Persicobacter psychrovividus: one gene and its partner. The protein of the gene in region 1 interacts with the protein of each later gene in a pairwise test. Links are inferred from orthologs where the notes say so. Each region holds a gene or a part of one and is shown on either strand. Other genes may lie near its edges.

Region 1 (16,334 bases):
TGCTGTATTGGCAGCAGGCATGAAAGGTAATGGTGAAAATAGGATTTTTGTCTTCCGATAGGCATATGTCAAAATCGTTACCCTGAATTAAGTTGCTCATATTCAATTGTTTGTCAATTATCTTTATAGTTGGAACTTTATTTACGCTACTTGGGTTGGTTAAATGTACTTTTCAGTGGTTGGATTAATTTTGTACGATATTTGATGCAGGATAGGGGTAGTGCGAGCATCAATGCCTTATTTTGGGGTAAATCGCGTGCAGGATTGAGGGGATAATTTGTAAATTGCAGCATGGAAAAAGCATTCAATGGCGCGAAAGCGCTAAAAAATTATATAGCGGAGGCACTGACCCCCATTTTAGGGGATCGTGAAGCTGAAAGTGTTACCTTTGGATTACTCGAAGACCTTTTTGAAATTGATAAGATGAAGGTGATGACCAATGAGCGTTTGTCATTGCTTGAAGAGGAGTATGATGAATTGTGGGATGCTGTGGAGGAATTGAAGCAGGGGGTGCCCTTGCAGCATGTTACAGGAGTTGCGCCTTTTTATGGCCATAAGTTTATCGTCAATGAACATACCCTGGTGCCACGCCCCGAAACCGAAGAGTTGATCAAGTTGATCTTGGATGAGAATAAAGACAACGAGCTTTACAACATTCTTGATATTGGTACGGGTACAGGCTGTATTCCTATTTCCCTTGATTTGGAGATGCCACATTGCGATGCTTTTGCGGTGGATATTTCCGAGAAAGCCCTGTTTGTTGCCCGACGCAATGCAGTATATTTGGATGCAGCGGTGAGTTTTGAACAAATGGATGTACTGAAGGATGAGCTGCCTTTTGATCAGCAGTTTGAGATTATTGTCAGCAACCCACCTTATATCTGCGATAAGGAAAAAGCGGACATGGATGCCAATGTATTGGAATATGATCCACATTTGGCGCTGTTCGTTCCAGACAATGATCCGTTATTGTTTTATAAAAAAATTGCTGATTTGGCATTGACGAAATTGACTGCCAACGGGAAGTTATACTTTGAAATCAATGAGGCTTATGGTGCAGAAACCAAAACCATGTTGGAAGAGAAAGGCTATAAAAATGTGGAGGTGTTTAAAGACCTCAATGACAAAGACCGTATGGTTCGAGCTCAGCGTTAAAAAATGAATGGACGGGGAGTTTATTTGTCCGCAGATTATGCAGATTTCCACAGATTATTTTTGTGGGTAAGCATGGAAGGGCATATAAAGGATTAGCATGGTTTTTTGTATTTAGTTGGTCACAGGCAAGCGTCCGCAACCAATATGATTTAAAATCATGGTAATCCTTTTAATCAAGTTGCTTAAAATCCTCCAACATGATTAAGCGGTGTTTATTTCTTCCGCTGAATCAACTCCAACAAAATTTTAAACTCCAATCCAATCGTGCCCTTGTCCTCTACGGGAAGGGTACTGAAGGCAGGAGAAATCTCAAATCCTTTGATCAGGTATTGATAGAGTGGCAAATCAGGCAGGGCATTGATCATCTTTTGGGTAAGTTCTTTGTCCTGAATCATCGTCGGGTGGCTTTCCATATATTCGAGGAAGTCGAATTGCTCATCGCGCAGCTCTTGAAATTCCTTATAACCCAGTTTTGTGTTTTGGAAAAAAGGCTCGTCCCTGTAAAATAGGTAGATGGTGAAAACACCACGCATAATCACCCCTTGCAGGTAATTGTCATAGCCATCCATTTTATAGCCCAAAAAAAAGGAGATCAAAAGCGGCTGTTGCTCCTGAATTTCCTGATATAATTTTTTGTAGCCTTCAGGTCCAAGTTTATTGACCTGCTCTTCGATCTGCTCAATGCGCTCTATCATATTTTTATTTTGTGCTCGATGGCCAACGAATGAAGCGTATCTCCTTCAGTCATCAGCCACCGATCACCAGTCACTTTTTATAATTCAAATTGTGAAAGATCCACAAACTGTTGAATACGGGCATCCACTGTTGCCTGATCCAAATCCTGCAAACGCTCAGGGCCGAATTTCTCTACGGTGAAAGAAGCCATTGCCGAGCCATGAATGATCGCACGCTTCATATTATCGAAAGAGATATCGTCCGTTTTGGCCAGGTACCCCATCAATCCACCTGCGAAAGTGTCTCCAGCTCCTGTTGGATCGAAAACTTCCTCCAAAGGCAAGGCAGGCGCAAAGAAAGTACGGTTTTCACCGAACAACAAAGCACCGTGTTCCCCTTTCTTGATGATCAAATATTTTGGTCCCATCTCCTGAATTTTTTGAGCCGCACGTACCAGTGAGTAATCACCAGAAAGCTGACGGGCCTCTTCATCATTGATGATGAGCATGTCGATCATCGTCAAAGCCTTTTTCAAATCATCCATCGCAATGTCCATCCAAAGGTTCATCGTATCCATGGCGATGAATTTCGGGCGGTTTTTCATGCGCTCGATCGTCTGAATCTGAATGGCAGGGGTCAGGTTGCCCAACATCAGGTATTTCACATCCTGATAATTTTCAGGAATTACAGGATCGAAGTTTTCCAAAACGTTCAGTTCTGTGGCCAGCGTATCGCGGCTGTTCATGTCGTTGTGGTATTTGCCCGCCCAGAAGAAAGATTTTTCCCCTGCTTTGATCTGCAAACCTTCCGTATCGATACCGTGACGGTTCAAATCAGCAATGTTATCATCGCCAAAATCATCCCCAACAACGGCAACGATATTATTTTTCTCTTTCAAAAAATAAGAGGCCGCCAAGGCGATGTAAGTACATGAACCACCGACGATTTTGTCGGTTTTGCCAAAAGGCGTTTCGATTGCATCGAAGGCAACCGTACCAATAGATAATAAACTCATGGTATAATGTTTTAGCTTAATGTGGGTAACTGAGTAGCGGTGGACTTCCCCACAGATTACACAGATTTCCACAGATTATATTTTTTATTTTTTAATACGACTGATTTGTCAATAGCTGTATGCCCTGTTGATGGTTTTAAGAGCATGACTACCATGATTAAAAAGGATTTTAGGATGTTCTCCCGTTCAGAAACGATAAATCATGTAAACCCCTTTAATCAAGTAAATCATAGTCAAAAAAATATCGACATTATGCGTTTGACAAGACCCTACTCCGTTTTCTTCGGCTTTTTCTTAAAGCCTAATCGGGGGTGTTTTACCACCTCTTTGTTGCGGTCAAACATATAGCGGTAAGTGTGGTGGGTCTTTACAATGCGTGTCCCGAGGTTACGGGCGAGGTGCATCATGGCAGGGTTAAAGTCCCCAATCCAGTTCATCTCCAGCTCCGAATAATTGTGTACCTCAGGGTTAATCACATTCTTGCCCGCTTCAATGATCATGGCAGATTCAACGCCCTTGCCCTGATAAGCCGAAGCAACGCCAAAAACCATCCCCATCAGTCGGTTGGAAACACCTTTCATCTGAAAGTATTTGAAACGCAGCATTTGCCAAAGGTTCCATTTACCATTCATATACCTGAAAATTTTGTTCACTTCCGGTAAGTTGACATAAAAGCAGATGGGTTTATCGTGGTGGTAACCGAAAAAGATCAGTCGCTCATCCATGATCGGCTTCATCATTTGCATAATATCACGAGCCTGCTCGAGGCTCAGTTGTGCCACTCCCTCAAAGTCTTTCCAGGCATCATTATAAACCATCACGAAATCCTTGGTGTATTTCTCAAGCTGACTTTTCTTGATGGTTTCAAAGCGATATTCATCCGAGGTGAGGATCTTCTCTGCCCTTCGGTGGATAATATCCGGCAGGGGATCGAAAGTATCTCTGCCAAAAGTGTATTGCTTGAAGTAAACCTTGAAGCCGTAATTCTCAAACAGGGTCTGGTAATACTTCGGGTGGTAATTGTTTTCATAGTTGGCGGTGCGGTGATGCCCCTCAACCAACAATCCCCACCATTTATCGCGCTCACCAAAATTAATGGGGCCGTCCATCGCTTCAAGGCCTTTTCCTTTCAGCCATGTTTGTGCGGCATCAAAAAGGGTATTGGCAGCTTCCTGCTCATCAATACATTCAAAAAAGCCCAGTCCGCCTGTTGGCTGGTCATTGTCCTTGTTTTTGGTGGTGTTGCTGTAGAATGCCGCGACCCGACCAATAAACTTGCCTTGATCGTCTTTGAGCATCCATCGGATGGCTTCCCCATGGCTAAAAAAGGTGTTTTTCTGTGGGTTAAACACCACAGCGATGTCCTTGTCCAGCGGACGGATATATTCGGGGTAGTCTTTGTATAATGGATGTGGAAAGTCAATAAACGCTTTTTCCAGAGCAGGGCTATTTACTTCGATTAATTGCATAAATCTTTGATCCTATAATGGGGCTAAAGTGTTTTTGTTACACAATCGGTAAAGGTAAGGTTTTTACAAAGGTGAGAAAACGATCTGCCGAAATATCGATGGTATTTCATGGATAATTTATTGATTGACCACTTTTTATCAACATGAGTCCGCGGAACGCCGGTGGCAAAGTCATTGTCGAATATGATTTATATTATATAATTAATCATGACTTATCAGCAAATTGAGTAATGATATTGGTGAGCGTAAACCTTTGTTTATGCTTTCATGTCGGGTATCGATATCCTTGATGATGCATTGATCGAAGTGATTTGATAGGCAAAGCAAGCCTGCCTACCTTTGAACCATCGAAAAGAAATAATAAAAACATAAATACACAATAGCTATGAATTTCATTGGATTAGACGCACAGAAAGCAAATCAGTTAGCAGATCAGTTAAACGACCTGTTGGCCAACTTTCAAGTTTACTATCAAAATCTAAGAGGCTTTCATTGGAACATTAAGGGCCCTCAGTTTTTTGAGCTTCACGTAAAATTTGAAGAATTATACACTGAGGCACATACGCAGATTGATGAGGTGGCAGAACGTATCCTGACTTTGGATAAATCACCGCTGCATTCATTTGCAGACTATCTTCAGGCGGCAGAAATTACCCCTGCGGTAGATGTGAGCGATGCCGAAAATACGGTGGGAATCACCCTGTCGAACATTCAGGCACTGATCAAAAGAGAGCGTGAAATTCTTGAAATGGCAGGAGAGGCCAACGATGAAGGAACAGTCGCTTTGATGAGTGATTACATCGCCGGACAGGAAAAAACCGCCTGGATGCTGAAGTCCTATTTAGGATAAACTTCACCGCCCAATATTGTATCAACATAACTAATATTGTAATAAGCAAAAGCAATGTAAATTATAGAATGCTTTGTTGGTAAAACTGTAATAACCCTATACCTTTGAGCTATTAAGTTTGAAGAAAAATAAACCTTAAAATAATAATCAATATGTCATTAGTTGGAAAAAAAGCCCCATTGTTTGTTGCACCAGCAGTTGTTAACGGTTACGAGATCGTAGAAGACTTCTCTTTGGAGCAGTACATTGGTAAGCAAGAAGTAATTTTCTACTTCTATCCAAAAGATTTTACTTTTGTTTGTCCTACTGAAATCTTGGCTTTCCAGGAAAAATTGGCAGAATTTGAGAAGCGCAACGTTGCTGTTGTTGGTATTTCTTGTGATTCAGAAGAAACTCACTTGGCTTGGTTGACTACTCCTAAGAAACAAGGTGGTATCGAAGGCGTGAAATACCCATTGGTAGCTGACTTGTCGAAAACAATTGCAAACAACTACGGTGTATTGGCCGGTGACTGGGAGTACAATGACGAAGGAGAATTGGTATTCGCAGGTATTCCTGTAGCTTTCCGTGGTACTTTCTTGATTGACAAAAACGGTGTTGTACGCCACGAAACAATCAACGATTTGCCATTGGGTCGTAACATCGATGAGATGATCCGTTTGGTAGATGCTTTACACCACGTAGAAGAGCACGGCGAAGTTTGTCCTGCAAACTGGTCTGAAGGTGCTGACGCTATGAAAGCAACTAAAGAAGGTGTAGCAGAATACCTTTCAGCGCACTAATCAAGCGAGCAAATAAATATTGGCGATCCTAACAGATATGCCACTGAACCCTCTGATAATCTCAGAGGGTTTTTTTATTTTTGCGTAAAATTATAAACAACCACCACACAAGGAAGATTTATTTCTGAAGACCTTGTAGAGAGGTTGTCCTTTAACCACGCTCCAAAATAATCGCATGGGTCAATTTTTATACTCGTTTTTATTCCATCTGGCAGAATTACTGTTGCCGATTCCCGCACTTTTTAACAAGAAACTGCGCCTGTTTGTAAAAGGCCGAAAGCCAGTATTCAAACAACTGATGCACTTTCGGGCAACTTATAACGACCCTGTGGCTTGGTTTCACTGTGCATCTTTGGGAGAGTTTGAACAGGCACGACCAGTTTTGGAAGAATTTAAAAAGCGGTATCCTGATTATAAAATCGTCCTGACCTTCTTCTCCCCATCGGGTTATGAAGTGCGTAAAGATTACGATAAGGCAGATCTGATCACCTACCTGCCAATAGATACCTGGCAGAATGCCAAGAAATTTGTCGATTTGCTGAATCCTCAGGTGGTATTTTTTGTGAAGTATGAGTTTTGGTACAACTACCTCAAACGTGTGGCGCAGAAAAATATTCCCCTGTTTTCATTTTCAACCATTTTCAGAAAAGACCAAATCTACTTCAAGTGGTACGGCGCCTTCTTTTTCCGCACCCTGCATTGCTTCGATCATTTCTTTGTACAGAATCAGGAGTCTGTGGAGGTGCTTGAAGAGGCTAAAGTCTATAATTTCAGTAAAACGGGAGATACCCGATTCGATCGGGTAGAGGAAATCTGCCAGCAGGCCAAAAAACTTCCGCTTGTAGAGGCCTTCACGGAGGGGCACCGCACATTGGTGGTGGGCAGCAGTTGGCCGCAGGATATGGTGCATATTTTTCCGCTGATCAATGGTGGGAAAACAGACCTGAAATTTATTATTGCACCACATAACCTGAAAGCGTCAGAAATGAAGGAGATCGAAAACCAATGCGCAGGCAAGGTGATTCGCTACTCCAAAGCTTCAGAACAAAACGTTTCGGATGCACAAGTGTTGATCATAGACAACTTCGGCATGTTGTCGTCGGTCTATCGCTATGGCGACTTTGCCTATGTGGGAGGTGCTTTTGGTAGCGGCTTGCACAATATCCTGGAAGCGGCCACCTATGGTTTGCCGATCTTTTTTGGGCGTTCAGCTAAAAACAGAAAATTTCAGGAGGCTACGGATATGCTTGCACGGGAGGCGGCATTTGATTTTGAACGCAGTGAAGAGTTTGCAGAGAAATTTGCGGCCTTGTATAATGATGAGGATCAATACCAACAGGCCGCCGATCGGTCGAGAAGATATGTGGAAGAAAATTTGGGCGTTACGGCTCAAATTCTCGACTTTTGTGAAGCTTATATAAAATAATGAAAATCATTCGGAGGTGAAGAAAGAATGCTTTCAAAATTTACTTGTTAACAAGTGCTCGGAGATCAGTACCCAGTGATCGATAGGGTTTATATTTCCTGTCACAGGCACCTTTCTGAAATATAAAGGTGAGCTATTTCTGGAAAGCACTTGATAAGTTAAATCAGGGTAAAGTATTAGTTTAAACAGCCGACAAAAATAATATATGGAAGGATTAGTGATGCGCTCGACGGGCTCGTGGTATGAGGTGCGCGATTTGACCACCGATGAAGTTTACCAATGCCGTCTTCGGGGGAAATTCAAAATTAAAGGATTGAAGGTAACCAACCCTTTAGCGGTGGGGGATATCGTTACGTTTGAGCTTGAAGATACCGAAGAAGAAACAGGCGTGATCACGCATATTAAAAAGCGTGAGAATTATCTTATCCGTAAATCTACAAGGAAGGTGCGGCATGGGCACATCATTGGTGCCAACCTTGACCAGGCGATTTTGGTGTGTACTTTAGTGATGCCCCGCACGTCTCAGGGCTTTATTGACCGATTCCTCGTTTCCTGTGAATCCTATCATATTCCTGCCGTTTTGGTTTTCAACAAAGCGGATTTACTGGTGCCAGAGGCGCAGCAGATTCAGGAAGAACTCATGGAGCTTTATGAGTCGCTGGGTTATCAGTGTTTGTCACTTTCAGCGAAGAAAAAAGAAGGACTCGATGCTTTTATGGCGATGCTTGAAGGCAAGAAGTCAATCCTTTCGGGGCACTCAGGGGTGGGGAAATCTACCCTGATCAATGCCATTGCTCCAGATATTGACCAATGGACACAAGAGGTTTCCACTTATGCCAATAAGGGGGTTCATACCACCACCTTCGCAGAAATGTTTGAAATCGAAGAGGGAACATTTTTGATCGATACTCCAGGAATTAAAGAACTGGGTTTGATGGACATCAAAGAGGAAGAAATTGGAGGCTATTTCCCAGAGTTCAGGGCATTAATGAGCGAGTGTCGTTTTTATAACTGTTCGCATACCCATGAGCCTGGCTGTGTAGTTACCGAGGCCGTAAAGCGTGGCTACATTGATGAAGGTCGATATATGAGTTACCTCAGTATGATGGAAGGGGACGATAACCGCCGATAAAATTTGAATCGTTCAGCAGGTGTAGAAATATTACAACACCTGCTGAATTATAATACCAGTCTTCGGTTCAGAAACAGCAGAACAGCAAAATAGATCGCTGATTTTAACGCGTGGGCTTCCACGACTCCCAAAAGCCCATCTCTCGAACAAAAATAAAAAATGAATACGAGGTACAATACCGTCGCACCGAATTGCAGTGAAAGGTGAGCGATAGGTTTGGACTGTGCCGAAAGCATGAAAGCGAGCAGGTAAGCGATAATCAGGAAGAAATCGCCCGTTTGCTGATAAAGAAAAAACTTGCTGGCAGGCAGAAAATCTTCACTGTACAGCCCAACCAACAACCATTCTTTACCAAAAAAGATAAATAAGCTGCCTATCAGGGTGACAGGAACAACCAGTGCAATAACGCCACGGACATAAATTCTCAGTTCTTCAGGGAATAAAATCAGTTGATTAACCTTCGGAAAGAAAGCCAGGCCTACGGTGCCAGTGAAGAGTAAAAAGTAGTTTTCTGATATTTTAACCACCGATTGCCACTGCCCTGCCTGCTCAAGACCATAAGCATTGATCATCCATTCCCTGACGCCATATTCGAGCATCTTCCCAAACACAAAAGCACCGAAAGTTACCAGCATGAAATTCCATATCGCCTCCATGGAGCCTTTGCTCGTTTCAATTGGTTTTACCTTTCTCACCAACCGATGCCTAACGGAAAATACCAGCGCACAAACCAGTCCCAGGAGTTGCCCGAAAGTTACACTCAGTAATGCCAGTTGCTGATCGTTATACTGCACAAAATAAGCCACAAGGATCAATGAGCAAATCAGGCTGACCAAGCTGAAAGTGGTGTATATTTTGGCGTGCCCATGAGAGAGGATGACTGCCATCAGGAACAAATGCAAGAGCAGCAGGCTCATGATGGTGAAAAACAGCCCTTCAAAAGGCAGCTGCAGCAGGTCGTTCAGTTCAATAAATTCTTTCAGGAATATATGCTTCAAACCAAAGAACACCCCAAAGCCTAAAAACAGGACAATGAGGTTGTAAATAATCGCCGCATAGAATACCCGTCGGCGTGGGCCATCCTCCAGTGTTGGGTTGCCCCAAAAGTGAACCAATGCACGGTTGATCCCCTCATTGGGGATTTGGGTAATGAGCTCTACCAGGTTTTGAAAGTGCGCCACCAGTGCCACACCTGCAGGTCCAAAATACACGGCAAAGAGTTTCATGATGCCGATTTGAGTGAGAATCCTTAGCAGGAGCGTACTCAGGGTCAATTTCGATTTCCTGATCCAGCTTGAATTAAATATCTTTAGCGCTTCGATAATATTCGTCGGTTAATGTTAAGGGTTAAGCTTTACTTTAATGGGCATAAAGTCCTATTTATAGCAAAAAAATAGCCTTTTTGTTTGGGTATAATCGTTTAATTACTCATAATATACCAAATTATTAAATAGGTCTTGGCCTACATTTATTATAAATTGATGGCCCAAAGTAGACTAAGCGTTTAGAAAGATTATGCGGAGATTTTTGTTTTTAATGATGGCCATCGTGTTGCCATTGTACTCATATGCCATGCCCACCACCCAAATTCGAAATGATAAAAAAGCCATGCGCTTCATTGAAGAAGGACTGACGGCCACTTATAATTTTGAATTCAAAAAGGCTGAGGCCTATGCGGACTCCCTCGAAACTTATCTTCAACAAGACCCTACCATTTATTTGCTCAAGGCAAGGATTCTGTTCTGGCAACAAAAATTTGAGCATAAGAACGAGAAAATGGAGCAGGCCTACACGGCTAACCTTGATAAGGGCATTGCCCTGACTGCCGAACGGTTGAAAGCCGCACCAGATGATGCCGAACTGAAATTCGTGGCCCTGACCTTCAATGCCATGTATGCTGAATATTGGTTTGATGAAGGGAGCTCCATGAAAGCCATTAGTTATGGCAAAGTACTTTACAGTTACGTGAAGGAGGGCTTTAACTTAATCGATCAGTTCCCTGATTTTTACTTCACCACAGGGCTGTACAATTACTACCGCATTAAATTTCCGCAGAATAACCCCGTGTATCGTCCTTTTATGTTTTTCTTTAAAAGTGGCGATCTGGAACTTGGGCTCCACCAAATGGAGATTGCCACAGAAAAAGGAATTTTTACGGATGTAGAATCACGGCAGTATTTATACCATTTGCTGATGCATTACGGCGCCAAACCGCAGCAAGCATTCAAGCATTCCGAATACCTGCACAAGCATTATCCGAACAACCCTTACTTCACTTGTATGTACCTCGAAAACCTCGCTTACCTGCAACGGGTAAATAGCGAAGAGGTCGCACTGGCCCTTGACCTGAGCAAGCGCAGCAATCCCATGTTTAGTGCTCCAGGAAATTTGCTGATGGGGCGATTTTTAGCCTTGGATCAGCCTACCGATCCACAGGTAAAGGAGTATTTGCTCAAGGCTGAAAAGGCTTTCCAACAGCAAGAGCACCCGAGTGATCACGGCCTGTGTGTTACTTATATCAATTTGGCGAAGTATTGTGACGCTACCAATGACCAGACCGGAAAGGCCACTTATAAAAAACTGGCACAGAAGCATAACAAATATGATGTCGATAAGCAGCAAATTGGCGCCTTGTAGCGTTAAATTGGGTTTATTTTGATAAACATTCTATTTTTGTAGGGAAGTCAATGGATGCAGGAATGAAAGACACTTATCTCACCCTTGCCGAAGCCTCGGAAGGTTTTTATAAAGAAAAAGGCAGTAAATTTATTGGGCTTGCTTATCCCATTAAAAAAGAAGAGCAAGTGAAGGAAATTATTGATGGCCTGAAGAAGCAGTACTACGATGCCCGCCACCACTGTTATGCTTATGTTTTAGGCAATGACGGCGAACGGTTCCGCGCCAATGATGATGGCGAACCAGGGCACTCTGCCGGAGACCCTATCCTGGGGCAAATTCGCTCCCATAACCTGACTAACCTGCTGATCGTGGTGGTGCGTTATTTCGGCGGCACCAAATTGGGCGTTCCCGGCTTGGTACATGCCTATCGTACTGCGGCGGCAGATGCTATTGAAGAGGGAGAAATTGTCGAAAAGATCCTGATGATCGATATTCCTTTCAGGTTTGAATACCTCAGTATGAATGATGTGATGAAGCTGATCAAGGAATACGATTTACAGATTCTGAATCAGCATTTCGATAACCTTTGTGAAATGGAAATCTCGGTCAGGGAAAAACGCTTTGCCGAGGTGCTTGAGAAGCTGAAAAAAATCGATGGAGTAGATGTGCTGTTGGAAGAAGAGGATAAAAAATAGGTGAACATTAAAAAAGCCATGACGCTAATGTCATGGCTTTTTTAATGGCTTTTCTCAGGCCATTAATGCTTGATACTCCTGTATCTTTTTGTAAATCTCCAGGCAGATCCATGCATCCGTAGCGGCATAGTCGATCTGCTGTGGGCTGTACTCGGATTTCTCCCAATTGGAAGTTTGCTGATTCTTGGAAATTCGAATTTTCAAAAATATGGCGGAGAGGTTTCTTGCTCCCGTAACTTTCCATCCCATGGCTTTCACTTCAGTAGCCAGGTCAATGTAACCCTGAGGCAAAATGTCAGCAATCTCTTTCATCCCTCTGATATCATCCGTAAGGGCAATACCAATTTTGTGAATGTCAGGATTGCTCAGCAGATCCTCCAATGCAGGGGTAACGCCTGTTTCCTGAACCCGAATCAAATAGACTTTTTCTTCGGTGGCAATCTGAATCAGGGCGATATGGTTTTTGGCGCCTCTGCGGAAAGTAGGTTTGGTCTCTGTGTCGAAGCCTATCACCGAGTACTCCTCGATTTCTTTCAGGGCTTCATCCAAAGATTCCGAATCGGTGATCAGTTCAATCTCTCCCTCGTATTTTGTCAATGGTAATTCGTTGACCTCCTCTTTACTGATTTCTTTTTGATACATAAAATCATACTTAATCTACTGCTGCCGGTACCTCCTCGATTTCCGACTTGGGCAAATCAGCTTTAACGAATAAATAGCCAAAGATGATCGTAACAATCGGGCTGAGGATATTAAAGAAGCAGTAAGGTAAATAAGCAAAAGTAGCAACTGACAACACCGAGGCTTGGTAAGCACCGCAGGTATTCCATGGTATCAGTACCGAAGTAACAGTCCCTGAATCTTCCAGCGTTCTCGACAATACCTCAGGTCGGATGCCACGTTTGCGATATACGTCTGCAAACATCCTGCCAGGCACTACAATTGATAAATATTGGTCTGAAGCGGTGGTATTGAAGAAAATACACGAAACAGAGGTTGAGGCAATGAGTCCACCAATAGAGTTGACCTTGCCGATAACCGCCTGCGTAATACGTTGCAGTAAACCTGTAGACTCCATAATCCCACCAAAAATCATCGCACACATGATCAGCCAAATCGTGTTCAGCATCCCTGACATCCCTTTTGAGGTCAGCAATTCATTCACCTGTATGTTATTGGTATGAATAGAAATCTCGGTAAACATTGAACGGCTTAGCGCTGCATAACTTGCCGCCCAAAAGCTTTTGTCTTTACCCGCCACTTCATGCAGCAAATTAGGTTGAAAAATTAAGGCAAACAATGCGCCAAGCAATGTTCCGATCAATAATGCAGGAATTGCAGGAACTTTTTTCAGTACCAGCACCAATACTGCCAATGGAACCAGAAACAACCATGGGGTAACATCAAAAGTGGCTAAAATACTCTGGCGGATCCCTTCGATATTATCTGGGTTAGCGACCGAAGAATGCTGAAATCCCATGACCAAAAAGATGATCAGTGTAATGACGATCGACGGGATGGTGGTGTACATCATGCTTCGGATATGCGTAAACAGGTCGGTACCAGCCATGGCAGGGGCCAGGTTGGTGGTGTCCGACATCGGCGATACTTTATCTCCAAAATAAGCACCTGAAATAATGGCGCCAGCGATCATGGGTTTGTCAAAGCCAAGGGCGGTACCAATCCCCAGAAGGGCAATACCGATGGTGGCGATGGTGGTCCAGGAACTGCCAATGGCAACAGAAGCAATTGCACAGATGATCACGGTGGCAAAAAGGAAAATCTTTGGGGTCAGGATGCCAAGTCCGTAGTAAATCAACGAGGGCACAACACCACTGAGCAGCCAGGTTCCCGAAAGGGATCCGATCAGTAGGAGGATCAGAATGGCAGGTAAGGCGGATTTGATACTCAGGACAATCCCGTCCTCCATCTGTTCCCAGGTATAATTGAGTTTCATGCCTACAAGCCCAGCAAGTGCAGCAGCAAGAATAAGGGCGATTTGGTTCGGTCCGTAGGTAGCATTGTCGCTAAAGATCGCCACATTGGCCGAAAGCATCCCGATCAGTAACATTACAGGCAAGAGTGCTTGTATAAGTGACGGCTTTTTGTGCAACTTATTGTCCATCTATATTATTTTTGTAAAATGATTGCGTGATTTTATTGCGTGCAAATTTGGGTTCAAAAAATGTGCTTTGCTTGATCTTGACAGAGGAAATTTCAAGATTATGTATAAATATAACAAAACGTTATGAAAAAGTTTTATAATATAGCGCTAATTGGTACTGGTAATGTGGCGTGGCACCTCGGGCCCGCACTTGAAAACGCCGGCCATCACATCACGGCCCTTTATGGTCGGGACAAAAAGCGTGGAAAACAAATGCTCGATCGGTTGTTCAATGCGGAGTGGCACCATGATCTTGACTTTTCTTCCGCCGATCTGGATGTCATTCTGGTATGTGTCAGCGATCAGGCCATTGCTGAAATTGCCAAAGATATCATCCTTCCTGATGGTACCGTACTGGCCCACACTTCGGGTGCAATGCCCATGAATGAACTGGAGTATGCTGCTGCCGATGCACATGGAGTGTTCTACCCTTTGCAGACCTTTACAAAGGGGAAGGAAATCGATATTGAAGAAGTGCCTTTTTTAATTGAAACATCAGAAAAATGGGCGACAGCACGGCTGGTAAGACTGGCAGAAACCATTAGCCATACCGTGAAAGAAGTGGACTCCAAACAGCGAAAGCATATTCACCTTTCAGCGGTTTTTGCCTGTAATTTTACCAACTTTATGATGCTAAGGTCGGCACAGATCATGGAACAGCAAAACCTGTCCTTTGAACTGATGCACCCCCTGATTGCTGAAACAATTAACAAAACACTGGAGATTGGCCCTAAAGCGGCACAAACAGGCCCTGCTGTGCGGAAGGACATTAAAACCCTCGATGCGCACCTTGAACTGATGGATGAGCAGCAGGAGTGGGCAGAAATGTACCAGGAGATCAGTCAGCAGATTATTGACGAATATCATAAGAAGGAGGAAAGGTCTGGCTGGGATATTTGATCGGGAAGTAGAAAACGAAAAAATAATGATAGGAAATAACCAACAGCGGCCACTGGCCGAAAGGCTCCGCCCGACATCCATTGATGAGATGGTCGGGCAGCAGCACCTTGTCGGTTCGGCGGGAATTCTCAGAAGTGCGCTGAATACAGGCATGATTCCCTCCCTGATTTTATGGGGGCCTCCAGGTGTCGGGAAAACCACCCTTGCGCAGATTATGGCGGAAACGGTGAAAATGCCTTTTGCTACCCTGAGTGCGATCAGTTCTGGAGTAAAAGATGTTCGGGAGGTGATTGAACGTGCCAGGCGGCAGGCCAAAACCTTATTGTTTATTGATGAAATTCATCGCTTTAATAAAGGGCAGCAGGATGCCCTGTTGGGGGCTGTTGAGCGTGGAATCATTACTTTGATTGGAGCGACCACGGAGAATCCTTCCTTTGAGGTGAATGGCGCTTTGCTTTCTCGTTGTCAGGTATATACCTTAAAGTCGCTGACAGAGGAGGATCTTAAAAATCTTTTGGCGAGGGCATTGTCTGAAGATGAGGTGTTGAGCAAAAAGAAGCTCGAAATTAAAGAATATGAAGCCCTGTTTCAGGTTTCAGGAGGAGATGCCCGAAAGTTACTGAACTTGCTTGAAATTGTAGCTGATTCGCTGGGTGCTGAAGGAAGTATTGATAATGCCATTGTGAAGTCGGTGGCGCAACAGCGAATGGCCGTTTATGATAAAAATGCAGATCAGCATTATGATTTGGCCTCAGCGATGATCAAATCCATACGTGGTTCTGACCCCAATGCAGCGGTGTACTGGATGGCACGAATGATTCAGGGTGGGGAGGATGTGAAATTTATTGCCCGCCGATTACTGATTTCGGCTTCAGAGGATATCGGTATGGCCAATCCCACCGCTTTGGTGATTGCCAATAATGCATTTCAGGCAGTACAGACGATCGGGTACCCTGAGTCGAGGATTATCCTTTCGCAATGTGCAACCTACCTGGCGACAAGCCCCAAAAGTAATGCGAGCTATAATGCGATTAATCAGGCATTACGAACGATAGAGGCGACTGGCGATTTGCCCGTTCCGCTGCACTTGCGGAATGCCCCGACCAAATTCATGAAGCAACAGGGCTATGGCAAGGGGTACAATTACAGTCATGACAATCCTGGGAACTTTGCTCCCCAGGAATATATGCCCAAGGCACTTGAAGGGCATAAGTTTTATGAGCCAGGAGACAACCAGAAAGAAAGTCACCTTCGGGAGTGGTTGAAATATTGGTGGAAGGATAAATATGGGTATTAAAAAAAAGAGGCTGTCATGTTGAATATGACAGCCTCTTTTACAAAGTTATTTTGAATTATAAGCGGTAAGAAACACCGATGCGTCCTCCAGACAAACGGTTACCTCCATTAAGCTCCAGATTAATCGCCCAGTTTTGGTTGAAATAATAACGTGCT
Region 2 (16,518 bases), 490 kb from region 1 along the record:
CTTCAAAAAAGAGGGCTTATGATGGTGCTCACCGTGAGGTGCGATGTGATTATCGCATTACGGTTGACCATTAATACTGAATACCGTAGTCGGCAAAAAAGGAGAAATCACCAGAATTGGGTTTCATTTGCTCCACTTGCCAGCCAAGGGCGCGGCAGGTTTTACAATTGGCCTCATTGTCGTCCACAAACAACATCTCGCTCAGGTCAATGTTTTCCTGCTCAACCACGTATTCAAAAATTGCCGGATCAGGCTTACGCATCCCTATCTCATTTGAATAGTACACTTTGTCGAACATCGCGTGCATCCCGCCTTCAAAACCATGCTGATTAACCATCCCATCGAATTGCGCAACATGAATTGCGTTGGTGTTGCTCAGCAGTAAAACCCGGTAATTTTCGCGCAGTGACTGTACCATTTCAAGCCGCTCTTTGGGTAAATCCACCAGTACTTTATTCCAGTGATCGATCAATACCTGATGTGGAACCTCCACGCCGAGTTGCGCACTGAGCCGGTTTAAAAAATCGGTATTGCTCAGCTGTCCCTTCTCATGGGCATTGAACAGGTCTGTCTCATAAATACTTTCAGAAAGGACTGCCACTGGCTTCCCCGATAATTGTGAGAAGGCCTCAATGGCACGCTGAAGGCTAATATCGAGCAAAACTGCACCAAAATCAAATATGATTGTTTTTATCTGTTTCATAAAAGCGTAAGTCTAATGCTATGATCAAATATAATTGAATCGATATAATATATCAGCCCATGTACTATATTTAATCTATCGAATAAAATATTTAATCCTTTGAACAATGAATGAAAATTGAAGCAAAATATTGTGTGGATCAAGGCATTAAACTAACAATTGTCATCGCAATCATCAGATTTTTGTCCTAAATTTCGCAAATTTTAATCTATCTATCGAAATGAAACAATCTTCAGGACAGCAAGTCGTCTTAGGTGTTCAATTCCTGTTTGTCGCCTTTGGCGCAACAGTTTTGGTACCGCTATTGGTGGGCATTGATCCCGCTGTTGCCCTATTTACTGCCGGCGTCGGAACGCTTATCTTTCACCTTATCACCAAAGGAAAAGTACCTGTATTCCTGGGCAGTAGCTTTGCGTTTATTGCACCAATTATTGCCTGTACCAAACTCTACGGACTGGAATCTACCTTCTCCGGCCTAATTGCAGTAGGTGGCGTGTATGCCGTAGCATCGGGTTTAATAAAGCTTCGTGGCTTAAAAGATGTGGAGCGCTTGTTTCCCCCTGCGGTTGTTGGGCCAGTAATTATGGTGATTGGATTGTCGCTGGCACATGTGGCCGTTGATATGGCCAAAACCAATTGGTTTGTCGCCATTGTCGTTTTATTGACCGCCATGGTGATTAACATTTATGGTAAAGGGTTTATGAAATTGGTGCCGATTTTTGGTGCACTTGTTATCGGGTATTGCCTTTCAGTAGCCCTTGACCTCTCTGGACTTTATGTTCACTTTGGTGACAAAATTATTGACTTCAGCCCAATTATTAATGCGGACTGGTTTGCTTTGCCTAAATTCATCCATCCTGAATTTAACTGGAATGCGGTATTGTTCATGCTGCCGGTCGCTTTTGCTCCTATGATTGAGCATATCGGAGATATGTACGCCATCAGTACTGTAGCGAAAAAAGACTTCGTTAAAGAGCCTGGCTTACACCGTACGTTATTAGGCGATGGTATTGCCACAGCCTTTGCGGGCTTCTTGGGAGGGCCTCCAAACACCACCTATTCTGAAGTTACAGGTGCAATTTCCCTTACAGGTGTAACCAACCCGACGATCCTTCGAATTTCCGCCATTACAGCGATCTGTTTCTCGGTCATTGGTAAAGTGAGTGGTTTTTTGAGAACGATTCCTCAGGCCGTTTTAGGGGGGATCATGTTATTGCTTTTCGGAACCATTGCCTCGGTAGGTATTGGTGCGCTGGTACAAAACAAGGATCATTTCGCACAGCCTCGTAATCAGGCGATTGCAGCGGTCATCCTGACCATCGGTATTGGTGGTGCAGTATTTCAGTTCGGTGAATTTTCTCTTTCAGGTATTGGCTTGGCCTCTTTGGTTGGGGTAGTACTGAACCTGATTCTTCCTGATAAATCGCACGCTAAAAAATAAAGTACCCCAAAAATCAAGATATTTATAAAAAGCCGGCAATTGTCGGTTTTTTTTTGATTAAAACATGGTATTTCACCACAAAATCACCAACTTCTTAGTTGTATTATTTAAGTATAATCAAAGCCAAATAGGAGTATGGAGAACCAACAGCAACCGATTAAGGTCAACAAAAAAATTTATGAAAAAGAGCTGGAGCGCCTTCAGCTTGAACTGGTAAAACTGCAAAAATGGGTCAAGAAAAAGGGCTTACGCGTTTGTGTTTTATTTGAAGGAAGAGATGCCGCCGGAAAAGGTGGAGCCATCAAGCGTATCCGTGAAAACCTGAGCCCGAGAATTTGCAAAGTGGTTGCGCTGGGTATTCCTACTGAAAAAGAGAAAACGCAATGGTACTTCCAGCGTTATGTTCACCATTTACCCGCTGCCGGAGAGATTGTCCTTTTTGACAGAAGCTGGTACAACCGCGCAGGGGTAGAACATGTGATGGGCTATTGCAGTCAGGAGCAATATGAAGAATTTTTGCGCAGCTGTCCGGAATTTGAACGTATGCTGATCCGCTCGGGGCTGATCCTTGTTAAATACTGGTTCTCTGTAAGTGATGACGAGCAGGAGAAGCGCTTCAAGGAAAGGCTTGCAACGCCCATGAAGCGATGGAAATTCTCCCCGATGGATATTAAATCCAGGGAAAAATGGATGGAATATTCGCAGGCCAAAGATCAGATGTTCTCCTATACAGACACCAAGCAGAGCCCCTGGAATGTGGTAAAGGCCGATAACAAAAAAGCGGCACGGCTGAACTGTATTGCCCACTTGCTTGATCAGATAGATTATGAGGACATTCCTGATGAGGAAATTGTCCTGCCGGAAATCGATAAAAGCAAAGGCTATATCCGGATGCCGATTTCAGAGCTGACCTATGTTCCCAAAAAATATGAATAAAAAAATCCCCGCAGCGCTTCCGTTGCGGGGATTTTTATGTTTTGCCTATTAGGCTTCCGCCTCTTTTTCCACTACTGGAGTGGCTTTTTTACGGGTGGTTGTTTTTTTTGCGGTGGTCGTTTTCTTCGCCGCGGGTTTCTTTGCTGCCGTTTTCTTGGCTGCAGGCTTTTTGGCAGTGGCTTTCTTCGCCGCTGGCTTTTTCGCTGCGGTGGTTTTCTTTGCCGCCCCTTTTTTGCCTTTTTCCGGTGTCGCTGCTTCCCACTCTACGGCCTGTTCCCAGGTAATTTCAAGAGGCGTTTCTTTAAGCTCTTTCGGAATCTTTACATTTTTCTTCCCAAACTTGATGTATGGCCCCCAGCGGCCTTTCAGCACCTGCACCTCAGGATCTTCATCAAAAGCCTTGATAAACTTCTCACGATCTGCCTGACGCTTGGCTTCAATCAGCTCAATGGCGGTATCAATTTCCACTGAAAGCGGATCATACTCTTTACCCAAAGAGACAAATTTTCCATCATGGCGAAGGTATGGCCCGAAGCGACCAATGGCCGCCACCACTTTTTTATCTTCATACATCCCCACATCACGTGGCAATTTGAAGAGCTCCAAAGCCTCCTCCAAAGTAATTTTCTCCAGATACTGCCCCTTGCGCAAGCTGGCAAACTGTGGCTTTTCTGCACCTTCCTCTTCGGAAGTTTCTCCGAGTTGTACCAATGGACCAAATCGGCCCAATCGTGCAATCACAGGCTTTCCGGTTTTAGGATCATTCCCCAATTCCCGGGCAGAGCTAATTTCACGACGGTCAATCAATTCTGCCTGTTCTACTTTGGTATGGAAACCGCTGTAAAAACTGCCGATCATCTCGTCCCAGTTTTGCTGTCCGTGAGCAATTTCATCAAATTCCTTTTCCACTTTTGCGGTGAAGGAGAAATCGACCACATTCGGGAAATATTCGACCAAGAAATCATTTACCACCATCCCAATATCTGTTGGGTATAGCTTGTTCTTCTCTGCGCCTGTCGTTTCGGTTTTATCCAAAGCCGTCAGTTGCAAATCCGAGCCCAAAATCAATTCACGGTAAGGGCGTTCCACCCCGTCGCGTGGCTCTTTCACCACATAATTTCGGCGCTGTACCGTAGAGATCGTCGGTGCATAAGTAGAAGGACGACCGATGCCTTTTTCCTCCAGTTCTTTCACCAGACTGGCCTCTGTAAATCTTGCCGGCGGACGTGTGAACCCCTGACGTGCAATCATTTCATTGAAGGCCAATTCCTGCCCCTCAGACAATGGCGGCAACATATCTTTGGATTCTTCATTTTGATCCTCATCGTCCGAAGATTCGATGTAAACCTTTAAGAAACCTTCAAAAGTAACCACCTGCCCTGTTGCCGAAAGCTCCTCGCTGCGGGTAGAAACCCCAATTTTAGCGGTCGTCTTTTCAATCTCGGCTTGTGACATCTGCGATGCAATGGCACGTTTCCAGATCAATTCGTAAAGGCGTTGCTCGTTACGCTCTCCGGTGGTGATTTTATGCTCAGCGAAATTTGTCGGACGGATGGCCTCGTGAGCCTCCTGTGCCGAAGCAGATTTCGTGGTGTATTTTCTCGTATGTGCGTATTCCTCTCCATAGGCCTGAGTCACTTCTTTTGCCGCAGCAGCCAAAGCATCATCAGATAAATTCAGGGAATCGGTACGCATATAAGTAATCTTACCGGCTTCATACAAACGCTGTGCTACCGCCATGGTTTGTGCTACCGAGAAGCCCAACTTCCGCGATGCTTCCTGCTGAAGGGTAGAAGTCGTGAACGGTGGTGCCGGAGATTTCTTACTTGGCTTTTTGGTCAGGCTGTTGATCTTGAAAGTCGCTTGCTGACAGTCGGTAAGGAAAGCGTTGGCTTCCTCCTCGGTCTTGAACCTTGCAGGCAATTCTGCATGCAGATAACGGCCTTCAGGGAGATCGAAACGTGCTTTGATCTTAAAAAATGAACTCACCTGATGCGCATCAATCGTGCGTTCGCGCTCCACGACAATACGTACTGCTACGGACTGCACACGACCCGCCGACAGGCCGGCCTTAATTTTTTTCCATAAAACTGGCGAAAGCTCAAAACCCACCAAGCGGTCAAGGACCCTTCGTGCCTGTTGTGCATTCACCAGGTTTTCATCGATGGTCCGTGGATTGTTAATCGCCTTGACAATCGCATTTTTGGTAATTTCATGAAAGACAATCCGTTTGGTACGCTCATCTTCCAATTTTAAGGTTTCTTTCAAGTGCCATGAAATCGCCTCTCCCTCACGGTCATCATCGGATGCGAGATAGACCAATTCGGCATCCTTGGCTAATTTTTTCAGGTCACGAATAACCTCCTTCTTGTCAGCACTTACTTCATAGGTCGGCTTAAAACCATTCTCTATATCAATGGCATTGTTCCCCTTGGGCAAATCCCGAACGTGCCCAAAGCTCGAAACAACTTTATAGTCCTCTCCCAAATAGCCTTCAATGGTCTTGGCCTTGGCAGGGGACTCCACTATTACCAAATTTTTCTGCATCGTTACAGCACAGGTTATATTCCGATGCCCATTTCTATAAGGCACCCTAAAAACAAAAATAGAATATGCACTAATTATTGAACAAATTCAACATTGAAGTACTCATTTGACTGGTGCATATCTACAAACATAGGTTTAAATTTGTCGGTTTTTCAAATAAATACAAGAGAAAATTATCCCTCTGCCTAAAAAAAATAAATAATTACGTCCATTTTTAAGCTAAAACAACCTATAAACCTTTAATTAGAACCTATTGATTATCAACTATTTGAAAACGCAAAACATCCCAACATTCTTCCTGTTTGAAAAAAAATAACGGCCTCAGGTAGAAATCTATTCCTAAATCCACTTTAAATAATCAAAAATTTAGATTATTTCGCATTAGGAATCCGCTATCTTAAAGAAAGAGGAATGGGCGTATTCCTTCATTGAACAGATTGCTTTATTTATTACTATATGCAGAACACGACCAAGACTTTACTGCTGATCAGACATGCAGAAGCACAGGAAGCTCATTATCATGAGCCGGACATCAAAAGAACGCTCACACAACATGGCATTCGTTCAGCCGCCAAGCTTGGGGAACACCTCAAACAGCAAAACTGTGTTTTTGACCACCTGATGGTGTCCACTGCTTTTAGAACTGAGATGACCGCCAAGCTGATCGCGGAACAGTTCGATTGGCCAATGAATAAAATTGAATATAGCGAAGAGTTGTATAATGCCTCGCCACGGGTCTTGTTGCAAAGTATTTGCAGTGCCCCTGAGGAAGTCAATACATTAGCCGTTGTGGCACATTACCCTGGGCTGCCGCATCTTGCAGAAGTCCTGACCAACAAAGAAATGCCCTTTCTTCAGCCGGCAGGTGTGATAAAAATAAGCCTTGAGGTGGATCACTGGCAGGAAGTATCGGAAGGCACAGGCACATTGATCGAGGTGATTAATGAGCTTTCTTAAAAGCGTGTTTAAACCAGAACATTCTCTTTTCCGCTGATAGAAAAAAAGCATAAAAAAAAGGCTGATAACTTCAAGTATCAGCCTTTTATTGTAATTATAATGGTCGATTATACCAATGCCTCTTTAACGCAATCTGCTGCATCTTTCAGTAAAATAGCAGAAACCACACGCAAACCGGACTCCTCGATAATCTTCGCTCCTTCTTCAGCATTTGTTCCCTGAAGACGAACAATAATCGGAATATCAATTTGGCCGATATTTTTGTAAGCTTCCACCACACCACTTGCTACACGGTCACAACGTACGATACCACCAAAAATATTGATCAAAATCGCTTTAACGTTCGGGTCCTGAAGGATAATGCGGAAACCAGCTTCTACTGTTTGTGCATTTGCCCCACCCCCAACATCAAGGAAGTTTGCAGGCTCACCACCTGAAAGCTTAATCATGTCCATGGTGGCCATTGCCAAACCGGCACCGTTCACCATACAGCCTACATTACCATCCAGCTTCACGTAGTTCAAGCCCGATTTTGAAGCTTCCACTTCCAAAGGATCTTCCTCCGACTCATCACGCAAAGCAATAAAATCTTTATGACGGTACAAAGCGTTATCGTCCAGGTTGATCTTAGCATCCACCGCAATAATTGCATCATCCGAGGCCTTCAATACCGGGTTAATTTCCACCTGTGAAGCATCGATTCCACGGTAAGCCTTATAAATGTTGGTAATGAACTTGATCATATTCTTCAGTGCCAAACCTTCCAAGCCTAAAGCGAAAGCCACTTTTCTTGCCTGATAAGCCTGTAAACCCACCTTAGGATCAACCCACTCTTTAATGATTTTTTCCGGCGTTTGTTCCGCTACTTCTTCAATGTCCACACCACCTTCGGTAGATGCCATGATAACGTCACAGCCTTTGGCACGATCCAGCAGTACACTCAGGTAAATTTCTGAAGGCTCCGATGCGCCAGGGTAGTAAACATCCTCTGAAACGATGATCTTGTTGACCTTTTTCCCTTCAGGGCCTGTTTGGGGAGTCACCAACTGCATCCCGATGATCTGGTCCGCTAACTGATACACCTCTTCCACATTTTTGGCGATTTTCACCCCGCCGCCTTTTCCACGGCCACCGGCGTGAATCTGCGCTTTTAAAACAAATACAGCCGTTTTTGTTTCTTCAAATAATTGACGTGCTGCATTGACAGCCACCTCGGGAGTTTCTGCCAATTTCTGTGCAGGAACCACCACGCCGTAGCTTTTTAATATGTCTTTTGCTTGATATTCGTGAATATTCATGGTTGTTGGGTTATTATTTGCTTGTCTTTCAACTAAAGTAAGTTAATTGAGGAAAATTACCAAAGATTTGCCCCGCAAGGAAACAGGATAAAGCTTGAATTTTTTATATGTTTGTAGCTTCTGAACCACAAGTGAGTAATTATCACGATAAAACAGGCACTAAGGCAAATGTTAAAAGCTAAAAATATTCACCGAAAATACGGCCACCTTGAGGTACTCAAAGGGGTGGACCTGCTGGTAAAAAAAGGAGAGATCGTTTCTATAGTAGGTGCATCGGGCGCAGGAAAAAGCACCCTGCTGCAAATTATCGGAACCCTCGACCATGCCGACTCCGGTGAAGTGTACATTGCCAATCAGGAAATTGGCCAGCTGAACAAAGATGGGCTTGCACGGTTTAGAAACCAGAAGATTGGATTTATCTTTCAGTTCCATAACCTGTTGCCGGAGTTTTCTGCCATAGAGAATGTCTGTTTACCCGCTTTTCTTGCTGGTACTGATAAAGAAACCGCAGAACTTGAAGCACAGCACCTGCTCGATCGTCTTGGGCTTGGACACCGAATGAACCATAAGCCGGGAGAACTTTCTGGGGGTGAGCAACAGCGTGTGGCAGTGGCCAGGGCACTGATCAACAAGCCGGACATTATTTTTGCTGACGAACCTTCGGGTAACCTCGACAGCATTGGCGCTCAGAACTTGCACGCACTTTTCTTTGAATTGCGTGATGAGCTCGACCTGACCTTCGTGATCGTAACTCACAACCCCGAGCTGGCAGATATGACCGACCGTAAATTGACCATGGTGGACGGACAAATTATCGAAAACCATTCACCTAACGAATAATTTATTTACATTTGCGCTGAGTAAATACATCATTATTTTAGATCATGATTTTAAAAGTAGGAGATCAATACCATTACGATTTTTCCATTAGTCAGGAAGAAGTGAACGAATTTGCAAGGATTACCGGGGATACCAATCCTGTACACATTGATCCTGAGTTTGCAAAAACATCAGAATTTGGCAGAACAGTAATTCATGGCGTTTTTGGTCTTTCCATCATTTCAAGAGTGATGGGAACGCAATGGCCAGGCGAGGGATCCTTGTATCTTGGGCAAAACATTGAGTTCAAAGGACCGATGTATCCTGGAGACCAATACCGCATTGAGTTGGAAGTGAAACGCGTGATCGGCCGAGTGCATATCGCCGTTGTTGAAACCAACATCCGACATATTGAATCTGGAAAAATCGTTGTAAAAGGTGAGGCTAAAGCTATGAACAAAAAAACTTTTGTTTCTTAATAGCCCTCCTTTATCATAAAACACGCACAGCTCGGCAACCATGCCGGGCTGTTGTTGTTTAGAAGAAATCCCACTTTTTTTTACACCCGTATTTTCACCCTTTTTAGCGGCAAAAAAAGCGCCGTGTACCTTTTTTCAGAAAAAAACACCACTGCCAACTTGGCAAAATCAGCACCACAATTTCCCCAAAAAATGCCGATACAGCGCGTATAAGCCGATTATTATACCGATCATTCAAAACGTGATACAGATCATAAAAATAAACCACATGATTCGGTTTGAAAATTCAATGGAACTCCTACATTTGTGTCATAACAAAGTTAACCATTCACAAAAAATATAATTAGTGATGTCTAAAATCAAGGTTGGTATTAACGGTTTCGGCCGTATCGGTCGTTTGGCTTTTCGCGTAGCGATGGCTGACGCAAACGTAGAAGTAGTAGGAATTAATGACTTGTTGGATGTAGATTACATCGCATACATGTTGAAGTATGACTCTACTCACGGTCGTTATGCTGGTACTGTAGAAGTTAAAGATGGTAACTTGGTTGTTGATGGCCAAGAAATCCGCGTTTCTTCAGAGCGTAACCCTGCTGATTTGAAATGGGATGCGATCTCTGCTGAGTACGTAATCGAGTCTACTGGTATTTTCTTGACTAAAGAATCTGCTCAAGCTCACGTTGATGCTGGTGCGAAATTCGTTGTAATGTCTGCTCCTTCTAAGGACGACACTCCAATGTTCGTAATGGGCGTTAACCACACTTCATACGAAAAAGGTACTGTATTCGCTTCTAACGCGTCTTGTACTACTAACTGTTTGGCTCCAATCGCTAAGGTATTGAATGACAAATTCGGTATCAAAGACGGTTTGATGACAACTGTACACGCAACTACTGCAACTCAAAAAACTGTTGACGGTCCTTCTATGAAAGACTGGAGAGGTGGACGTGGTGCTGGACAAAACATCATCCCTTCATCTACAGGTGCTGCTAAAGCGGTAGGTAAAGTAATTCCAGAATTGAACGGTAAATTGACTGGTATGGCTTTCCGCGTACCAACTCCTACTGTTTCTGTAGTTGATTTGACTGTAAACTTGGAGAAAGCTGCTTCATACGAAGATATCAAAGCTGCAATGAAATCTGCTTCTGAGAACGAAATGGCAGGTGTATTGGGTTACACTGAGGATGCAGTTGTTTCAACTGACTTCCAAACTGACGCTCGTACTTCTATCTTCGATGCTAACGCTGGTATCGCATTGACTGACACTTTCGTTAAAGTTGTATCTTGGTATGACAACGAGTGGGGTTACTCAAACAAAGTTATCGAGTTGATCAAACACATGAAATCTGTAAACGGATAATTTATCCTTCAGATAAAACATTAAGCCAATCCTCTTCGGATTGGCTTTTTTTATGCCCAAAAACGCCCCTTCTTCCGATTGCGAATATCCCGATTCGTAAATTTTAATGATATTTTGTTGTCTTCTGCTTTATTTGCCGTAATTTTCGGCTCTGAAACTCATACCTCAACCTTGAGTCTCCTGTTTTGCATGTCTGGGGATAACAAACATCTATATGCTTAAGAATTTTATTGCAACACTCGTACTCACCCTACTCCTACTCCCACAACTTGTTCATGCACAAAAAGCGGCCGCTCAGCCTTCCGTTACCACTATGGAGGAAACCGGCCTTTGGTTTGGTGCCTACCTGAAGTTTCAATTTTCGGAAAGGCTCGGCTACTATGGCGAACACCACTGGCGGGTACGTAACGACCTCGACGATGTGTGGTCATTTTATGGCCGAAAACGTCAGATGTACAACCGTTTCGGTCTGAACATCTTCTTCAATGAGTATTTCGAAGGCGTAATAGGCCCGACCCTCGTGATGAACTTCACGCCTGAAACAGGAAATGAAGAGTTTGAAAAAGTGACTTATGAACCACGGATATGGCACCAATGGCTATTAAAAATGCCAGCCATGGGACGGTTTAAGTTCTACCATCAGTTTCGTTTTGAACACCGCTGGAAAAGGAAGAATGATGTAGGGGAAGAACACGATTACACCAACCGATATCGTTATAAGCTTTTTGCTTATATTCCGCTGAACTCCAAGAAAATCAAGGAGAAAACCCTCTATTTCTCTCCCAGTGCAGAGATATTTATGCACAGTGGGGAATCCATTGGCGCGAATCCGATGGAAGATTTCCGAACTTACAATGGCCTTGGTTATGTATTAAATAACAATGTCACCTTCTTCGTTGGACACATGTATACCCTCGGGCAAAAGTCGAGCGGTTATGAATACAAGTCCAGTCACATTTTCAGATTCAATGTTTTCATCGGTATGGATTTCCGCAAATCTGGCGACCTATTACCAAAAATCAACCTGGGATACTAATATGAAGAAATTACCGCTGATACAACTATTCTTAATTATTGCACTCGGGATATCTATTCTTGCCAATTTTCTGTTGCTTAACAGAGAGGAGCAGGAAGTGGATCCAAAGCAGGTGCAATTGCTGGAATACTACGAGATAAAGAGAAATGCCGACAGTCTGATGCTCAGTGGGGAATATTCAAAAGCACTTGAAAGATACCAAGAAGCCAACAGCCTGCGTCCTGCAACCTTCTCTTCTTATGTCGATAGCATGACCATTGCGCTCAGCAATGACCTGCACGACCATATAGCCCTTGGCGACCGATTGTCTAATCACCTTAAAAAATACCAGGGCAAGGAGAATATTTTAGCCAAAGACACCCTAAAAAAGAAACAGATGATCAGTCACCTTGAATTGCAGTGGGACAGCCTACTGATCAAGCACAATCATCATCTGCAGTTGCTGGAAGAGGCAGAGGGGAAAATTGCCAAGCTGGAGCTTAACCTCCACCAGGCCAATAAGTCGGTGTTGATGAAGACCTTCAAAAATCAGGACGGCGTGGAGGTCAAATATATTGGCCACACCATCAATGATCAGGCAGAAGGCTATGGCTACGCGATCTTCGACAAGAAAGGCTTTTACGAAGGGCATTGGGCGCATAACAAGCGAAATGGAAAGGGTACCTATTATTGGGCCAACGGCGACATTTACAAGGGAGAATATGTAGATGGCAAACGTTCGGGAATAGGAACTTATCACTTTAGCTCAGGGGAAAAATACATTGGAGGCTGGAAAAATGACCTGCGCGATGGCGAAGGAAAAATCATCGATGCCAAAGGTAAGGAGGTTGCTTCGGGCACCTGGGTAAAGGATGAGTTGCAGAAGGATAAGACTAAAAAGAAGAAATAAGAAAGATAGATTTTCATCAAAAGGACGTTGCGTGCAGCGTCCTTTTTTTATGGCATAAATTTCCTTTTTCACCAAAGGCACTTACAATGCACTCACCACTCATTTCTTTGTGGAAAACAAAAGAATTCACAATATGACTGCGAACTACTCACTTGACAAAAAGTACCTCACTGCTGAGGATGGAACGAAATATTTGGCCGTTTATAATGGTGAAGGAGGCCTCGACCTTTATGACACCAAAAGGATCGTAAAAAGAAAAGATTTTGAGGATGATACAGATTATGCAATTGGGAAATACAATACTGCAGAGAAATTTGAAAAGCTGATCGGCAAATACAAAGCTTTGGTCGAGGGAGAAGTTGGCCATGATGAGGATATGGTTTATGTTTCTTTCAAGGATGGTAGTGAATTGCGCATCTCAAACTACATCGACTTATCATTTATTCCACCGATGTCCGATTATCCATACAGCTCCAAACAGTATGTTTTTTGTGAGGGATTCACCGAATACTTATTTATGAAAGAGGAAGAGATTGAAGCAGATAATGAAAGGGAGCGAAAACTAATCAGGTCCTATATTGCGTTGGCTCGATTGCTCAGCAGGCATTTTGAGTTGACGGCAATTTAGCTGGTACCTTGAAAATCAATGACAAAAAAAGAGGTGCCGAAGCACCTCTTTCACATCCATTATTCAACAATAGGGTCGTTTAATAGCCATCATTTTGTCTTAAATTCCCATCTGCAAGGTTAATCTCGCGGTTAGGAATAGGGAATAACAAGTGGTGATCGCTGATTGGCGTAGTAATATTTTCACTTTCCAAATACGCCTTAATGGTTTCAATCGCATTACCGTATCGTTTTAAGTCGAACCAGCGATGTCCTTCAAAAGCAAGCTCAAGGCGACGTTCAAGGGCTATTCCATCGATCAGTTCCTGCTGAGTGGCGAAAGTTTTTGGGGCAAGCCCAGCACGTGTACGAATCTGATTAACAATATCAACGGCTTCAGTATTCATGCCTTCATTGGCCAACAGTTCCGCATAAAGCAAAATCACATCAGCATAGCGCAAAGCCACCCAGTCCACACCAGACTGCTCATTGCTGATGCCCACAGAATTGTATTTATCAACAACCATTTTACCACCGTCTTCACCAACACTGGCATCCTTCCGCAGATCACCATCCTCGTAGGTATTCAGGATATCGGTTGTAGCCATCACACCACCAAACTCTCCTTTAGAGCTGAAGGTATAGGAGAAAGTCTGATGCTCGTTGTCACTTGCCACATAACGAACGGCGAACAAGATTTCGTTGTTCATCTCCACCTCAAACACCTCTTTGTAGTTCTCCTGCAATTTAAAATTACCACTGTCCATGATTTCCTTCAAAAGGGTTTTCGCTGACACGTCATCACCTGAAGAAAGATAGGCTTTTGCCAAAATCCCCTTGGCCGACCAGGCTGTTGCGCGGCCCAACTCATCCGACGAATAACTATCAGGCAACAAGGTCGCGGCTTCTTTCAGGTCGGCGATCACCTGGGCATAAATATCAGCCTCGGGTGTATTGGCCATTTCGGCATAATCAGCATGTCCGATCGTCTTTAAGATCAGTGGCGAGCTGCCATAAATCTGCACCATTTGGTGGTAAACATAGGCCCTGATGAACAACACTTCACCTTTCAGCTGATCACGTTTCGCTCCTTCCTCTACCACTTCTATATTCTCCAAAACCATATTGGCGCGGTTGATGGTCGAATAACAGATGCGCCAGTAATCATAGAAAAAGCCAGTAAAGGGGTCAAAAGTAAAGGCATTCATCTCTGCATAGAATCCTTCCGTTCCTGGGAAAGTATTGTCGTCCACAATTCCCTCGATCGACCAGGCGATATTGGTCAGTTCCTGCAAGCCATCATACACTCCGATCACGGCAGACTCCACCTCTTCGGTATTCTCAAAGAAGTTGTTTTCACCAATTGAACTTGGTGGGGTAAGCGTCAGAAAATCTGAACAACTGCTCAGTCCCGACATCATGAAAGCAGCCAAAAGGCCACAAAAAATATTTTTAAGTTTCATGTTCTTAATCTTAAACGGTCAAAAAATAGGTCTTTAAAAATCAAGCTTTACACCCAAAGAGAAGCTTTTGGCCAATGGCATTGGACCACGCTGGTAACCTCGTGTATAAGCTGATTCTGTGTTGGCGTTGATCCCTTCAGGGTTAAGACCTGTATATTCGCTTGAAGTCAGATAAAGTAAGTTGCTGCCTGCGAAGAATACGCGAAGGTTCCTGATATGCTCGCTTTGCAGTGGGAAAGTGTAACCAAAGTTCAGGTTACGCAAAGCCACATAGGAAGCATCCTGCACGTGCCAGTCTGTTTCTGTTTTTCTCACGGTCAAACCGTCAGGATCATCCAAACCGATTTTATCGTTGGTACCTGCCCAGTGGGTTTGCAAATAGTGGTCATCAATATTGAAAACCGATGCACCATGCGATCCCTGGAAGGTAAAACTTAAATCGAACTGCTTGTATCGAACCGTGTTGGTCAATCCCCAAACGAAATCTGGATTGGCTTTACCCAAAACTTCCATATCATTCTCATCAATCACACCGTCACCGTTCAAGTCCTGCGCATACACATTGTTTGCCTGCAAACCGATTGGCCAGTAAAGGCCGAACTCTTCATCAGTAAGTTCACGCTTCACTCGGTAGCCATAGAATTGAGAGATTGGCGAACCTACCTGCGTCAGGAAGTGATTCGGACGCTTAGATTCTGTGGTAGACTGAAAGGAATCATGCTGACCGAAATTCAACACCTCATTTTTAGTGGTGGTAAGAGTTGCGGTGGTTTCCCAGGAGAAATCATCCTTCACAATGTTACGGGTGGTCAGTTCAATTTCCACCCCACTGTTGCGTACTTTTCCGTGGTTTACCCAAAGGGTTTCAAAACCCGACATCGACGGAATATCCATGTTCAGCAGCAACTGGTCTGTTGTTGATGAATAATATTGAACGCCCAGATACACACGGTTTTCGAACAAACCAATGTTCACCCCACCATTGTACTCAAAGGTTCTCTCCCAGCCCAAATCTGGGTTACTCTTGTTGTTCAGCACATAACCTGGCACCACATTATCGCTACCCGTTACATAGTTTCCAGAGGCCATATTACCAATGTGCAAATAATCGCCGATGGCATTGTTACCTGTTGCACCGTAAGAAGAAGTCAATTTCAATTCACTCACCACCTCACGGAACTGCGCCATGAATGGCTCTTCCATCAGTCTCCAGCCCACACTCACCGCAGGGAAATACCCCCATCGGTTGTTGGCGCCAAATCTTGAGCTGCCATCCCAGCGAGAACTTACCGAAAGCAAATATTTGTTGCGGAAAGCATAATTCACACGGGCCAAAGTGGAAACCAGATTGTTCTGTGTTTCATAAGTATCATCCTGAACCACCCAGGTGTTTGTCGCCGCAGAAGGTAACTGAATTTTATCATTCAAAAACCCATTGGCTCCCGTTCCCAGGCTGTTCACCTTATTGGTCTGGATTGTAAAACCACCCATGGCAGAAATCTCGTGGTCACCGATCTTCTTTTTGTAGTTCAGAATATTCTCATTCAGGAAGTTGAAAGTATTCTGATTGAGGTATAGCGCCTCAGGTGCACCATTTCGATGGCCGTAGGAAGTCTGAAAATAATTTCGCTGGAAGTTGGTATAATAAACGCCACCAGTGGAGCGGAACTCCAAATCGTCGGTGATCTGATAGGCTGCATAAGCATTCACATACATCCGAACGGTTTGCTCATCTTTCGGGCGCCCTACCAATTTGGCATAACCATTCACATTACTGGTATTTCGGATATCGGGGTAACCCTGATCGCCATAAATAGGGTTGGCACTCGGACGGAAATGCTCTTCCATCGTCCATGATCCTACGGGGTAGCCTGTCATTGCGGAAGTCTCTGGTGTGTGGAAGCTTGGCATCCATGAAGCACTACGCCCGACATCGTGCATACGCGTCTCGATCACGTCGCGCTGTTGCAACGAACCGTTCATA

What was found.
Region 2: the proteins of AABK40_RS02065 (region 1) and topA interact in binary tests that used the Escherichia coli proteins (3 or more experiments, as listed by UniProt). The link is inferred for Persicobacter psychrovividus from one-to-one orthologs.

Annotation. Positions count from the first base shown.
Region 1 is NZ_AP025292.1:467,107-483,440, forward strand. Bases 10,059-13,010 are described here. They hold AABK40_RS02065 (YigZ family protein), read left to right. Parts: upstream 10,059-11,203; coding sequence 11,204-11,818; downstream 11,819-13,010. Other genes in these bases: AABK40_RS02060 (hypothetical protein), read left to right, coding at 10,059-11,141; AABK40_RS02070 (3'-5' exonuclease), read right to left, coding at 11,873-12,460; nhaC (Na+/H+ antiporter NhaC), read right to left, coding at 12,471-13,010. Outside these bases: AABK40_RS02010 (hypothetical protein), read right to left, coding at 1-100; prmC (peptide chain release factor N(5)-glutamine methyltransferase), read left to right, coding at 292-1,155; AABK40_RS02020 (hypothetical protein), read right to left, coding at 1,368-1,850; AABK40_RS02025 (PfkB family carbohydrate kinase), read right to left, coding at 1,928-2,845; AABK40_RS02030 (GNAT family N-acetyltransferase), read right to left, coding at 3,115-4,314; AABK40_RS02035 (Dps family protein), read left to right, coding at 4,700-5,164; AABK40_RS02040 (peroxiredoxin), read left to right, coding at 5,317-5,946; AABK40_RS02045 (3-deoxy-D-manno-octulosonic acid transferase), read left to right, coding at 6,122-7,372; rsgA (ribosome small subunit-dependent GTPase A), read left to right, coding at 7,578-8,504; AABK40_RS02055 (MATE family efflux transporter), read right to left, coding at 8,552-9,730; more of AABK40_RS02060, read left to right, coding at 10,020-10,058; more of nhaC, read right to left, coding at 13,011-13,943; AABK40_RS02080 (Rossmann-like and DUF2520 domain-containing protein), read left to right, coding at 14,067-14,882; AABK40_RS02085 (replication-associated recombination protein A), read left to right, coding at 14,908-16,179; AABK40_RS02090 (outer membrane beta-barrel protein), read right to left, coding at 16,235-16,334.
Region 2 is NZ_AP025292.1:959,517-976,034, reverse strand. Bases 2,879-6,014 are described here. They hold topA (type I DNA topoisomerase), read right to left. Parts: upstream 5,628-6,014; coding sequence 3,129-5,627; downstream 2,879-3,128. Other genes in these bases: ppk2 (polyphosphate kinase 2), read left to right, coding at 2,879-3,080. In the rest of the region: AABK40_RS04430 (HAD family hydrolase), read right to left, coding at 71-703; AABK40_RS04425 (uracil-xanthine permease family protein), read left to right, coding at 924-2,144; more of ppk2, read left to right, coding at 2,280-2,878; AABK40_RS04410 (SixA phosphatase family protein), read left to right, coding at 6,084-6,584; sucC (ADP-forming succinate--CoA ligase subunit beta), read right to left, coding at 6,692-7,882; AABK40_RS04400 (ABC transporter ATP-binding protein), read left to right, coding at 8,051-8,722; AABK40_RS04395 (MaoC family dehydratase), read left to right, coding at 8,767-9,180; gap (type I glyceraldehyde-3-phosphate dehydrogenase), read left to right, coding at 9,530-10,540; AABK40_RS04385 (DUF2490 domain-containing protein), read left to right, coding at 10,755-11,576; AABK40_RS04380 (MORN repeat-containing protein), read left to right, coding at 11,578-12,465; AABK40_RS04375 (hypothetical protein), read left to right, coding at 12,599-13,093; AABK40_RS04370 (RagB/SusD family nutrient uptake outer membrane protein), read right to left, coding at 13,173-14,534; AABK40_RS04365 (SusC/RagA family TonB-linked outer membrane protein), read right to left, coding at 14,568-16,518. UniProt on the Escherichia coli protein: Releases the supercoiling and torsional tension of DNA, which is introduced during the DNA replication and transcription, by transiently cleaving and rejoining one strand of the DNA duplex.